One region of the Labrys sp. 22185 genome, then DNA from elsewhere that is predicted to be linked to it. Evidence: riboswitches for the same ligand, from Rfam matches in the RefSeq annotation. Region 1 holds a riboswitch; the other holds the start of a gene.

The links. Region 1 has a riboswitch for cobalamin ahead of ACTJKX_RS17965 (ribonucleoside-diphosphate reductase subunit alpha). Riboswitches for the same ligand answer to the same signal wherever they lie in the genome.
Region 2: another riboswitch for cobalamin. It lies ahead of ACTJKX_RS11570 (CbtB domain-containing protein); the one in region 1 lies ahead of ACTJKX_RS17965 (ribonucleoside-diphosphate reductase subunit alpha).

The regions. Positions count from the first base shown of each region.
Region 1 covers NZ_JBQEPH010000008.1:225,928-231,056, forward strand. Annotated here, with positions in the region: gene metE (5-methyltetrahydropteroyltriglutamate--homocysteine S-methyltransferase) at 1-2,304, shown strand, start outside; cobalamin riboswitch at 2,407-2,625, shown strand; gene ACTJKX_RS17965 (ribonucleoside-diphosphate reductase subunit alpha) at 2,734-5,129, shown strand, end outside.
Region 2 covers NZ_JBQEPH010000004.1:342,136-347,264, forward strand. Annotated here, with positions in the region: gene cobT (cobaltochelatase subunit CobT) at 1-562, opposite strand, end outside; gene cobS (cobaltochelatase subunit CobS) at 559-1,560, opposite strand; gene ACTJKX_RS11560 (J domain-containing protein) at 1,622-2,218, opposite strand; gene ACTJKX_RS11565 (CbtA family protein) at 2,689-3,459, opposite strand; gene ACTJKX_RS11570 (CbtB domain-containing protein) at 3,478-3,690, opposite strand; cobalamin riboswitch at 3,721-3,867, opposite strand; gene ACTJKX_RS11575 (histidine phosphatase family protein) at 3,905-4,459, shown strand; gene ACTJKX_RS11580 (UDP-glucose dehydrogenase family protein) at 4,577-5,129, shown strand, end outside.

The sequences.
Region 1 (5,129 bases):
CTGGAGGCCTTCTGGGCCGGAAAGCAGGACGAAACCGCCCTACTCTCGACGGCAGCCCAGCTGCGCGCCAGCAACTGGGCCCGGCAGAGCCTCCTCGGCGTCACCCATATCCCCTCCAACGACTTTTCGCTCTACGACCAGGTTCTCGACATGAGTGCGACGGCCGGCGTCATTCCCCGCCACTATGGCTGGGAAGGCGGCCCCGTTCCGCTTTCGACCTATTTCGCCATGGCGCGCGGCAGCCAGGGCCGTAACGATCGCGGCCATGACGATCGCGACCATGCGGGCTGCAGCCATGGCGGCCATGGCGGCGGTGTCCCCGCTCTCGAGATGACCAAATGGTTCGACACCAACTATCACTACATGGTCCCCGAATTCCGTCGCGGCCAGGCCTTTGAACTGGCCTCGGCCAAGCCCATCGACGAATTCAGGGAGGCCGCAGCGCTCGGCTTCCACACCCATCCCGTGCTGATCGGGCCGGTGACCTATCTGCTGCTCGGCAAGAGCAAGGATACGGACCTCGATCCTCTCGCCCTTTTGCCAGGGCTCCTGCCCGTCTATGCCGAGATCCTGCGCAGGCTTGCCGCTGAGGGCGCGGACTGGGTGCAGTTCGACGAGCCCTGCCTGGTACTCGATCTCGACGAAAGGACGCGAAAGGCGCTGCGCCACGCCTATGACGTTCTCACCGGCGCCGTCTCCGATCTGAAGATCATGATCGCGACCTATTTCGGCGGCCTCGGCGACAATCTCGACCTGGCACTCGGCCTGCCCAGCGCCGGCCTGCATCTCGATCTCGTCAGGGCGCCCGCGCAGTTGCGACAGGCGGTCGAACGGGCACCGGCGGACAAGGTGCTGTCGCTGGGCGTGATCGACGGGCGCAATGTCTGGCGGAGCGACCTGACCGCCTTGCTGGATCGCATCGAGCCGGCAGTTGCAGCCCTCAGGCCCAACCGCGTCGTCCTCGCCCCGAGCTGTTCCCTGCTCCACGTTCCCTACGATATCGAGGCCGAGAGCGCGTTCGATCCCGAACTCCGCAGCTGGCTGGCCTTCGCCGTCCAGAAGATCGGCGAGCTGAAAACCTTGTCGACAGCCCTGGTCGACGGGCGGCGGGCCGTCGCTGATGAGCTCGCCCAATCGGACGCAACAGCTGCGGCCCGCCGCGTATCCGCCCGTATACACGATACTGGCGTCGCCGCCCGAATGGCCGAGCTCACACCGGCCATGGGCGAGCGGCAACATCCCTATCCGCTGCGTCGCCGGGCCCAGGAGTGGCTCGGTCTGCCGCCCTTCCCCACCACGACCATCGGCTCCTTCCCGCAGACCGGCGCCGTGCGCAAAGCGCGCGCCGACCATGCCAAGGGCCTGATCGGCGATGCCGATTATTACGACTTCCTGCGCGAGGAGACCAGGCAGGCAATCGCCTGGCAGGAGAAGATCGGCCTCGACGTGCTGGTGCATGGCGAATTCGAACGCAACGACATGGTGCAGTATTTCGGCGAGCAACTGGCCGGCTACGCCTTCACCAAGCATGGCTGGGTCCAGAGCTATGGCTCGCGCTGCGTGCGCCCGCCGATCATCTATGGCGATGTCTCGCGTCCCAGGGCCATGACGGTGGAATGGGCACGCTTCGCACAATCCCTGACCAAGCGCCCGGTCAAGGGCATGCTGACCGGACCGGTCACCATGCTGCAATGGTCCTTCGTGCGGGACGACCTCGAGCGCGAGCAGGTCTGCCGGCAGATCGCCCTCGCCTTGCGCGACGAGGTCGGCGATCTGGAACGGGCCGGTATCCGCATCATCCAGATCGACGAGCCGGCCATTCGCGAAGGCCTGCCGCTCAGGCACGCCGAAAAGGAGGCCTATCTCGCCTGGGCCGTCGCCTGTTTCCGTCTCGCCGCCTCGGGGGTCGACGATGCCACGCAGATCCATACCCATATGTGCTATTCGGAATTCAACGACATCATCCATGCCATTGGCGGCCTGGACGCGGACGTGATCTCGATCGAGACTGATCGGTCCAGAATGGAGCTGCTCGATGCATTCCGGGCCTATCGCTACCCCAACGAGATCGGGCCCGGCGTCTATGACATCCACTCTCCCCGCTGCCCCACCGTGGCTGAAATGCGCGACCTTCTTGCCAAGGCGCGGGAGCGGATCGCCGGCGACCAGCTCTGGGTCAACCCCGATTGCGGCCTGAAAACCCGAAGCTGGGACGAGGTCCGCCCCGCCCTCGTCAACATGGTTGCCGCCGCCCGTATACTTCGTGAAGAGATCGCTCCGGCGAGAGTGGCGACATCCGCCTGAAAAAGTATGCCGGGGCACGAATTTTGTGCCCCGGCATCCTCTGTCCCCATTGAACAAAAGGGCGATACACACCATCTATTGACACATAGACACCAAAGCATACTAGATACGGTATTCACAGGTCGTCGGATTCGCTTCCGGCGCTAAGAGGGAATCCGGTAGGCCTTAGGGCAAAGCCGGGGCTGCCCCCGCAACTGTAAGCGGAGAGCGGCTGTCGATTGGCCACTGGCCGAGAGGTGGGTTTACCCCGCCCTCCCCGGGAAGGCAGGCAGTCCGCAACGACCCGCGAGCCAGGAGACCTGCCTGTGGATGCGTATCGTTTCCTCGGGCGGGGTGCCCCGACGGATCGCCTTGCTCGCGGCGCATCATCCTGCGTCGGCGCGGAATGCGCTCCTCGGCCCAAGCCTCCAACATATTGGGGTTTGCCGAATGTCTCTTGATCTCGAAACTGCTACGACCACAAAGACGCCTTTTCTCGCTGCCAGCGCCGACAGGGCGAAGCCGGCCTCGGAACCGGGCTACCAGGTCATCCGCCGCAATGGCAGCGTCACGCCTTTCGATGCCTCGAAGATCACGGTGGCCCTGACCAAGGCCTTTCTCGCCGTCGAAGGCCATTCGGCCGCCGCCTCGCGCCGGGTACATGACATCGTCGCCGACCTCACCGCCCAGATCGTCGCCGGCCTGACCCGCCGCGCCGATATAGGCCGAACCTTCCATATCGAGGATATCCAGGACCAGGTGGAACTCGCTTTGATGCGCGGCGAGCACCACAAGGTGGCGCGCGCCTATGTGCTCTATCGCGAACAGCACGCCCAGGAACGAGCCCTGGAGCGCGCCGCCAAGGCGGAGGCACAGGCCGGCACTACCCCTGCTTTGCGCATGAAGACGGCGGAGGGTTCCCTGCTGCCGCTCGACCACGCGCGCCTCGCCGCCCTGGTGCTCGAAGCCTGTGCAGGCCTTGCCGACACCAACGCCGAAACGGTGCTGAACGAGACGCAGCGCAACCTCTATGACGGCATCAGCCAGGACGAACTGGCGCTGGCGCCGATCCTCGCCGCCCGCACCCTGATCGAGACCGAACCCGATTATGCCAAGGTCAGCGCCCGGCTGCTCAATGACAAGCTGCGCCGCGAAGCCCTCACCTTCGTCGCGGGCCGTCCCGACCAGGCGACGCAGGCCGAGATGGCGAGCCGCTACGCCGAATATTTCCACGATTATGTCCGTGTCGGCATCGCCAACGAACTGCTCGATCCGGAACTCGGTCGCTTCGACCTCGCCCGCCTTGCAGCCTCCCTCAAGCCCGAGCGCGACTTGCAGTTCGACTATCTCGGCCTGCAGACGCTCTATGACCGCTATTTCCTGCATGTGCGCGGCACGCGTTTCGAGCTGCCACAGGCCTTCTTCATGCGCGTGGCCATGGGCCTGGCCCTACGCGAAATCGACCGGGAAGCCCGCGCCATCGAGTTTTACGATCTTCTGTCCTCCTTCGACTTCATGGCCTCGACGCCCACCCTGTTCAATTCCGGAACGCTGCGCGCCCAGCTCTCCTCCTGCTTCCTGACCACCGTGTCCGACGACCTCGAAGGCATCTTCAAGGCGGTGAAGGACAACGCGCTGCTCGCCAAATATTCCGGTGGCCTCGGTAATGACTGGAGCAATGTGCGTGGGCTCGGCGCCCATATCAAAGGCACCAATGGCGAAAGCCAGGGCGTGGTGCCCTTCCTCAAGGTCGCCAACGATACCGCCATCGCCGTCAACCAGGGCGGCAAGCGCAAGGGCGCGGTCTGCGCCTATCTGGAGACCTGGCATGTCGACATCGAGGAGTTCCTCGATCTGCGCAAGAACACGGGTGACGACCGCCGCCGCACCCACGACATGAACACCGCCAACTGGGTGCCGGATCTGTTCATGGAACGTGTGGAGCAGGATGGCCCCTGGACCCTGTTCTCACCGGACGAAACGCCGGACCTGCACGATCTCTATGGCCCCGCCTTCAAGGCCGCCTATGAGGCGCATGAGGCACGCGCCGCGGGCGGCGAGCTGAAGGTCTTCAGGCAGGTCCGTGCCCAGGATCTATGGCGCAAGATGCTGACCATGCTGTTCGAGACCGGGCATCCCTGGATCACCTTCAAGGATCCCTGCAATATCCGCTCGCCCCAGCGTCACGTCGGCGTGGTGCACTCCTCGAACCTGTGCACCGAGATCACGCTGAACACCTCCCATGACGAGGTGGCCGTGTGCAATCTCGGCTCGGTGAACCTTGCTGCCCATGTCGATGCCAGCGGCCTGATGTTCGACAAGCTCAGGGCGACGGTGACGACGGCGATGCGCATGCTCGACAACGTCATCGACATCAATTTCTACACCATTCCCGAGGCACGGCGCTCCAACCTCAGGCACCGGCCCGTCGGCTTGGGCATCATGGGCTTCCAGGATGCGCTGCAGACCCTGCGCCTGCCCTACGCCTCCGAAGCCGCCGTGCGGTTCGCCGACGAAAGCATGGAAGCCGTATCCTTCCATGCCATCTCGGCCTCGACGGATCTGGCGGCCGAGCGCGGTCGCTATCCCAGCTTCGAGGGATCGCTGTGGTCGCAAGGCATTCTGCCGATCGACTCGGTCGGCCTGCTCGCCGAGGCGCGCGAGGGCGCCAGCTTCGACGTGAGCTCGACCCTGGCCTGGGACATGTTGCGCCAGCGCGTGAAGACGGTCGGCATGCGCAATTCCAACACCATGGCGATCGCGCCGACGGCGACGATCTCCAACATCTGCGGCGTCTCGCAATCGATCGAGCCGGCCTATCAGAACCTCTTCGTCAAATCGAACAT
Region 2 (5,129 bases), on a different contig from region 1:
CGGCCTTCTCTTCGATGAGAGGGCGCCACAGATCCACCAGCTTGCGCGCCGGCTCGGGCGGGGCAAGGCCGGTCAGCTTCTCGCGCACCATCAAGGCGAGGGCATCCTCGACGGGCGCTTCCTCGCGGACACGGATGTCCTCATATTTGCCGCCGCGGAAATAGCGGTCCTCGAGCATGGCGGTGAGGTTGTTGGCCACCCCGGCCATGCGGCGTGAACCGATCGACTCGCAGCGGGCCTGCTCGACGGCATCGAACACGCTGCGCGCCTGCTCGTTCTGCGGGGCGTGGCGACGATGCACTGCCGGGTCATGGCAGGCGAGACGGAGCGCCATCGCATCGGCCTGGCCGCGCACGATCGCCGCGACATGGGCGTCGAGCTTGCGCGGCGGCTCGGCCAGGCGCGCCTTGTCGGCCATCAGCAAGGGCTTTTCCGAAGCGAAGGTCACTTCGAGGTCCGGTTTGCGGGCGATGGCGCGCAAGGCCCCGGCGACGGAGCGCTTGAAGGCGTCGTTGGGAACGTCCTTGGGCTTTTCGCCGGGCTTGCGGTTCGTCGTGGTCATGATGCCGTCAATCCTGGGAGCGCGACGTTGACCGAGCTTTCGGCCAGCTCCGCCCCGAAGGCGCGCTGGTAGAACTCGGCCACGAGGCTGCGTTCGAGCTCGTCGCACTTGTTGAGGAAGGTGACTCGGAAGGCAAAGCCGATATCGTGGAAGATATTGGCGTTCTCGGCCCAGGTCAGCACCGTACGCGGCGACATCACGGTGGAGAGATCCCCATTCATGAAGGCGTTGCGGGTGAGATCGGCCACGCGTACCATCTTGTTGACGATGTCGCGGCCGTTCGGGCTCTTCTGATAGTGCTTGGCCTTGGCCAGCACGATGTCGACTTCCTTGTCATGCGGCAGATAGTTCAGCGTGGTCACGATCGACCAGCGGTCCATCTGGCCCTGGTTGATCTGCTGGGTGCCGTGATAGAGGCCGGAAGTGTCGCCCAGTCCCACCGTGTTGGTGGTGGCGAACAGGCGGAAGGCCGGGTGAGGGCGGATCACGCGCTTCTGGTCGAGCAGGGTCAGCTTGCCCGAGATTTCCAGCACGCGCTGGATCACGAACATCACGTCGGGCCGGCCGGCGTCATATTCGTCGAACACCAAAGCGATGTTGTTCTGCAGGGCCCAGGGCAGCATGCCGTCGCGGAACTCGGTGACCTGCTTGCCGTCCTTGAGGACGATGGCGTCCTTGCCGACGAGGTCGATACGCGAGACGTGGCTGTCGAGATTGATGCGCACGCAGGGCCAGTTGAGGCGGGCGGCGACCTGCTCGATATGCGTCGATTTGCCCGTGCCGTGATAGCCCGTGACCATTACGCGGCGATTGTGGGCGAAGCCCGCCAGGATCGCCAGGGTCGTCGGCTTGTCGAAAAGATAATCGGGATCGAGGTCCGGGACGTGGTCGGAGGACTGGGAATAGGCCGGTACTTCGAGATCCGTATCGAAACCAAACAGCTTTTTGGCCGAAACCATGATGTCCGGCAGATTGGCCGGTGTCGTTGCGTCAGTCATTATGCCTTCCTTGGCTGGCGCCAGGGCGGCGCAGCCGACAATCCTCTTCTTATGCGTCGCTTCAGCAGAGCCCGGCGCTACGCAGCGTATTATAGGCCTGGATGATCCCGCGCAATTTATCTTCGCTGGATCGGTCCCCGCCATTGGCATCGGGATGGAGACGTTTGACCAGCGTCTTGTAGCGCGCCTTGATTTCCGGGCCGCTGGCCGTTTCCGGCAGATCGAGCGCGTCGAGGGCCTTGCGCTCCAGCAATTTCAGCCGCCGTCTCTCGGGTTCGGGCGTCCCTTGCGGGCGGCGGAAGCCGTGATCCTCGTCGAAGAAACCGAAGCCGTCATGGATCTCGGGGCCGGGTTGCGGCCCTTCGCCGCGCTTCTTGGCCCAGGGATTGACCCCCATCGTCCAGGTCGGGCGATGGCCGGTGGCGGCATCGCGCTGATAGGCGCTCACCGAGTCGTCCGGCAGGCCGGCGAAATAATTGTAGGTCTTGTTGTAGTCGCGCACATGTTCCAGGCAAAAATGCCAGAACTGGCCTTCGCGGTTGCGCCCCTTGGGCGCGCGAAATTCGCCGGCGTTCCGACAACCGGCATGTTCGCATAGCCGTACGCTCGCCGGCTGGACCTCTTCGGCCCTTGGGCGCACCCGGATGCGATCAAACAAGGGCGAGTCCAGATCCATAATGACACACTATGCGAGGGTGAACACAAATGGGCAAGCGCGAGCTTGGACGCAAGAGCGTTTTGTAACTTGAACGAAGCACATCAAATCGCAAAAACGCTTCAGCCAATCCATGGGAATGGCTTGGAACCAGAAAGCGAGAGCAACCAAGCGTTCATAGCTGAGCACGCTTTGCCCTGGGGTTAATCAAGGCGAAATGCCGCTGCAGAATTTGAAATATGGGGTCCGCTGACCCGAAAAAGAAAGAGGCCGCCCAAATGGCGGCCCAAGTCTTAGGGAGGAAACGCCCAAGGAGGGCAGTGGGGGAGCGCAAAGGCGCATCCGCCACGCCCCTAAAGTGATCCTCATCGGTTCATTTCGCAAGTGCGAAATGAAATAAATTTTGAAAACCGGCCTGAAATCGGGCCAGTGTTGTAAAAATGCGACGTTTGACGCGGTTGACCGGCCTCTTTTCAGCGGCGAGCGGGGGCCTGCAGCAGTTTCTGTGCTGCAATGCCGAAGGCGATCCCCAGCGTCGCCCACAGCACGGCATGGATGCCGAGTGAGGCGATACGGAACTTCCACAACACCGTGGCCGAAAAATCAGCCGGGATGTCGTTGACCGTTGGCAAGATCTGCATGGCCACCACCATCACCACCAGATAGGCTGCCGCCCCCACGAGGTTGGCGTTCCAGCGGCCGAGGCTGGCGGCGAGCCGGTTCGCGGTGCCCAGCGCCGCCGCCATCGTCACGAGGGACAGCAGGATCAAGCCGAAATAGAAGGCGGTGCGCAGGCCGATCGTGTCGGGATTGCCGACGGCCGGTGGATTGGCGGGATATTTAATCTGCGGCACCACCATGATGGCGGCAAAGCCGATGACGGCGATCAATCCGGCGGTTGCGCGCGGGCTGAGGCTGCCGATCCGGCCCTGCGCGAAGGCAAAGATCAGGGCGAAGATGCCGCCGAGCGCTGCGCCATAGACGACCATGCCTGTGACGAGCCCGTAGCTGGCCTGGACCGGCCGGCTGACCGGCTCTTCCTCGTGTTCATGGGCTGCGGTCGTCTGCGCAGCGCCGGGAGCCGGCGCAGCTGTCGGAGCGGGCGCCGGCTCGGATGCGTGGCTTTCCTCGAAAGCGATGGCTGCGTCGACCTGGGGTTCACCGAACACCCAGGCGAAGCCAGACGCAAACAGTCCGGCCAGGATGCCGATCAGCATCCCCCGGATCAAAAGCGATCTAACCATGTCGTGTGTCCAAGCGCCCTAGTGGCAGGGGAAGCCGAGCAGATGGCGAGCGTCATGCACGAATTCGTGGATGTAGACGCCGGGAATAAGCGAGGTTGCGCCCTGTTCGGCGCCGACGAAATAGATGGCGAGCACGGCCAGGAGCACGGTGAAGAGCGCCCAGGGCAGGATCTCGCGGACCGGGATGGCGATCGGCTGCTGGGCGACGGGTGCCAGAGTTGCGGTGGTCATGAAAAGCTCCTTGGGATTACGCGTCCCGTTACGAGTCATGCTGCCTTGGAAGAGGTCTGACTTCCGGATTGACGCCGCAGCGCCGCCGTTCACAGTGGCGCGACCGTGCCGGAATTCCACCGGCTTCCCACCCTTGGCAAAGCTCTTCCATAAGAGCCCAAGTCACGGATATGTCAATATTCCGGAAGCGACTTTATCTTGGGGAAATGCCTTCATGACGCCACGCCTGACCCTGCTGTGCCATGGCGCGACGCCCACACTGCGTGCGGCGGGGTTTCCGCTCGACGAGGCGCTCGACGCAAGGGGGGCACAGGCGGCCCGGGACCTGCAGTGGCGTTTTGCCAAGGCGACCCGCATCCTGAGCAGTCCGGCGCTCAGGGCCCGCCAGACGGCGCAGGCCCTCGGCTTCGAACCCGAGATCAACGAGGCACTGCGCGAATGCGACCATGGCCGCTGGTCGGGGCTTGGCCTGGAGGCGGTGGCCGCCGCCGAGCCCGAAGCGCTTGGGGCGTGGCTGACCGATCCGCAGGCCTGCCCGCATGGCGGAGAGAGCATTGCGGCCCTGATCGCGCGGGTCGGCGCCTGGCTCGATGGCGAGCGGTTCGAGGGCTTCACGCTGGCCGTTACCCATGCCTCGGTGTTGCGCGCGGCGATCATTCATGCCCTCGGCAGCGAGCCTCGTTCCTTCTGGCGCATCGAGGCCGCTCCGCTGGCGCGCGCCGATCTCAGGCCTTCTGCCCGCGGCTGGTCGCTGCGGCTGGAGACATAGAGGCGCTCCGGCTGGGCCTTCCCGCAGTGCTGCTTTTCCTTTTTCGTCATTGGCATGTCGCCGGGCCTTTTGTAGACACGCCTCTGACGGGTTAGTCGCCCAAACAGGATTGATGTCATGCGCGTTGCAATGATCGGTACGGGTTATGTCGGCCTGGTGACGGGGGCGTGCCTCGCCGATTTCGGCCATGTCGTCACCTGCGTCGACAAGGATCCGGCCAAGATCGAGGGCCTGCTGGCCGGCCGCATGCCGATCTACGAGCCGGGCCTGGAGGATCTGGTGGCGCGCAATGTGCGCGAGAAGCGCCTGTCCTTCACCACCGAGCTCGCCCCCGCCGTGCGCGATGCAGCCGTGGTGTTCCTGGCCGTCGGCACGCCCTCGCGCCGCGGCGACGGCCATGCGGACCTGTCCTATGTCTATGGCGCGGTACGCGAGATCGCCGCGGCGGTCGAGGGCTTCACGGTGGTGGTGACCAAGTCGACCGTGCCGGTCGGCACTGGGGACGAGGTCGAGCGGCTGATCCGCGAGGTCCGGCCCGACGCCGATGTCCGCGTGGTCTCAAACCCCGAATTCCTACGCGAAGGGGCGGCGATCGAGGATTTCAAGCGCCCCGACCGCATCGTGGTCGGCACCGAGGACGAACGGGCCAAGGAGGTGATGGCCGAGGTCT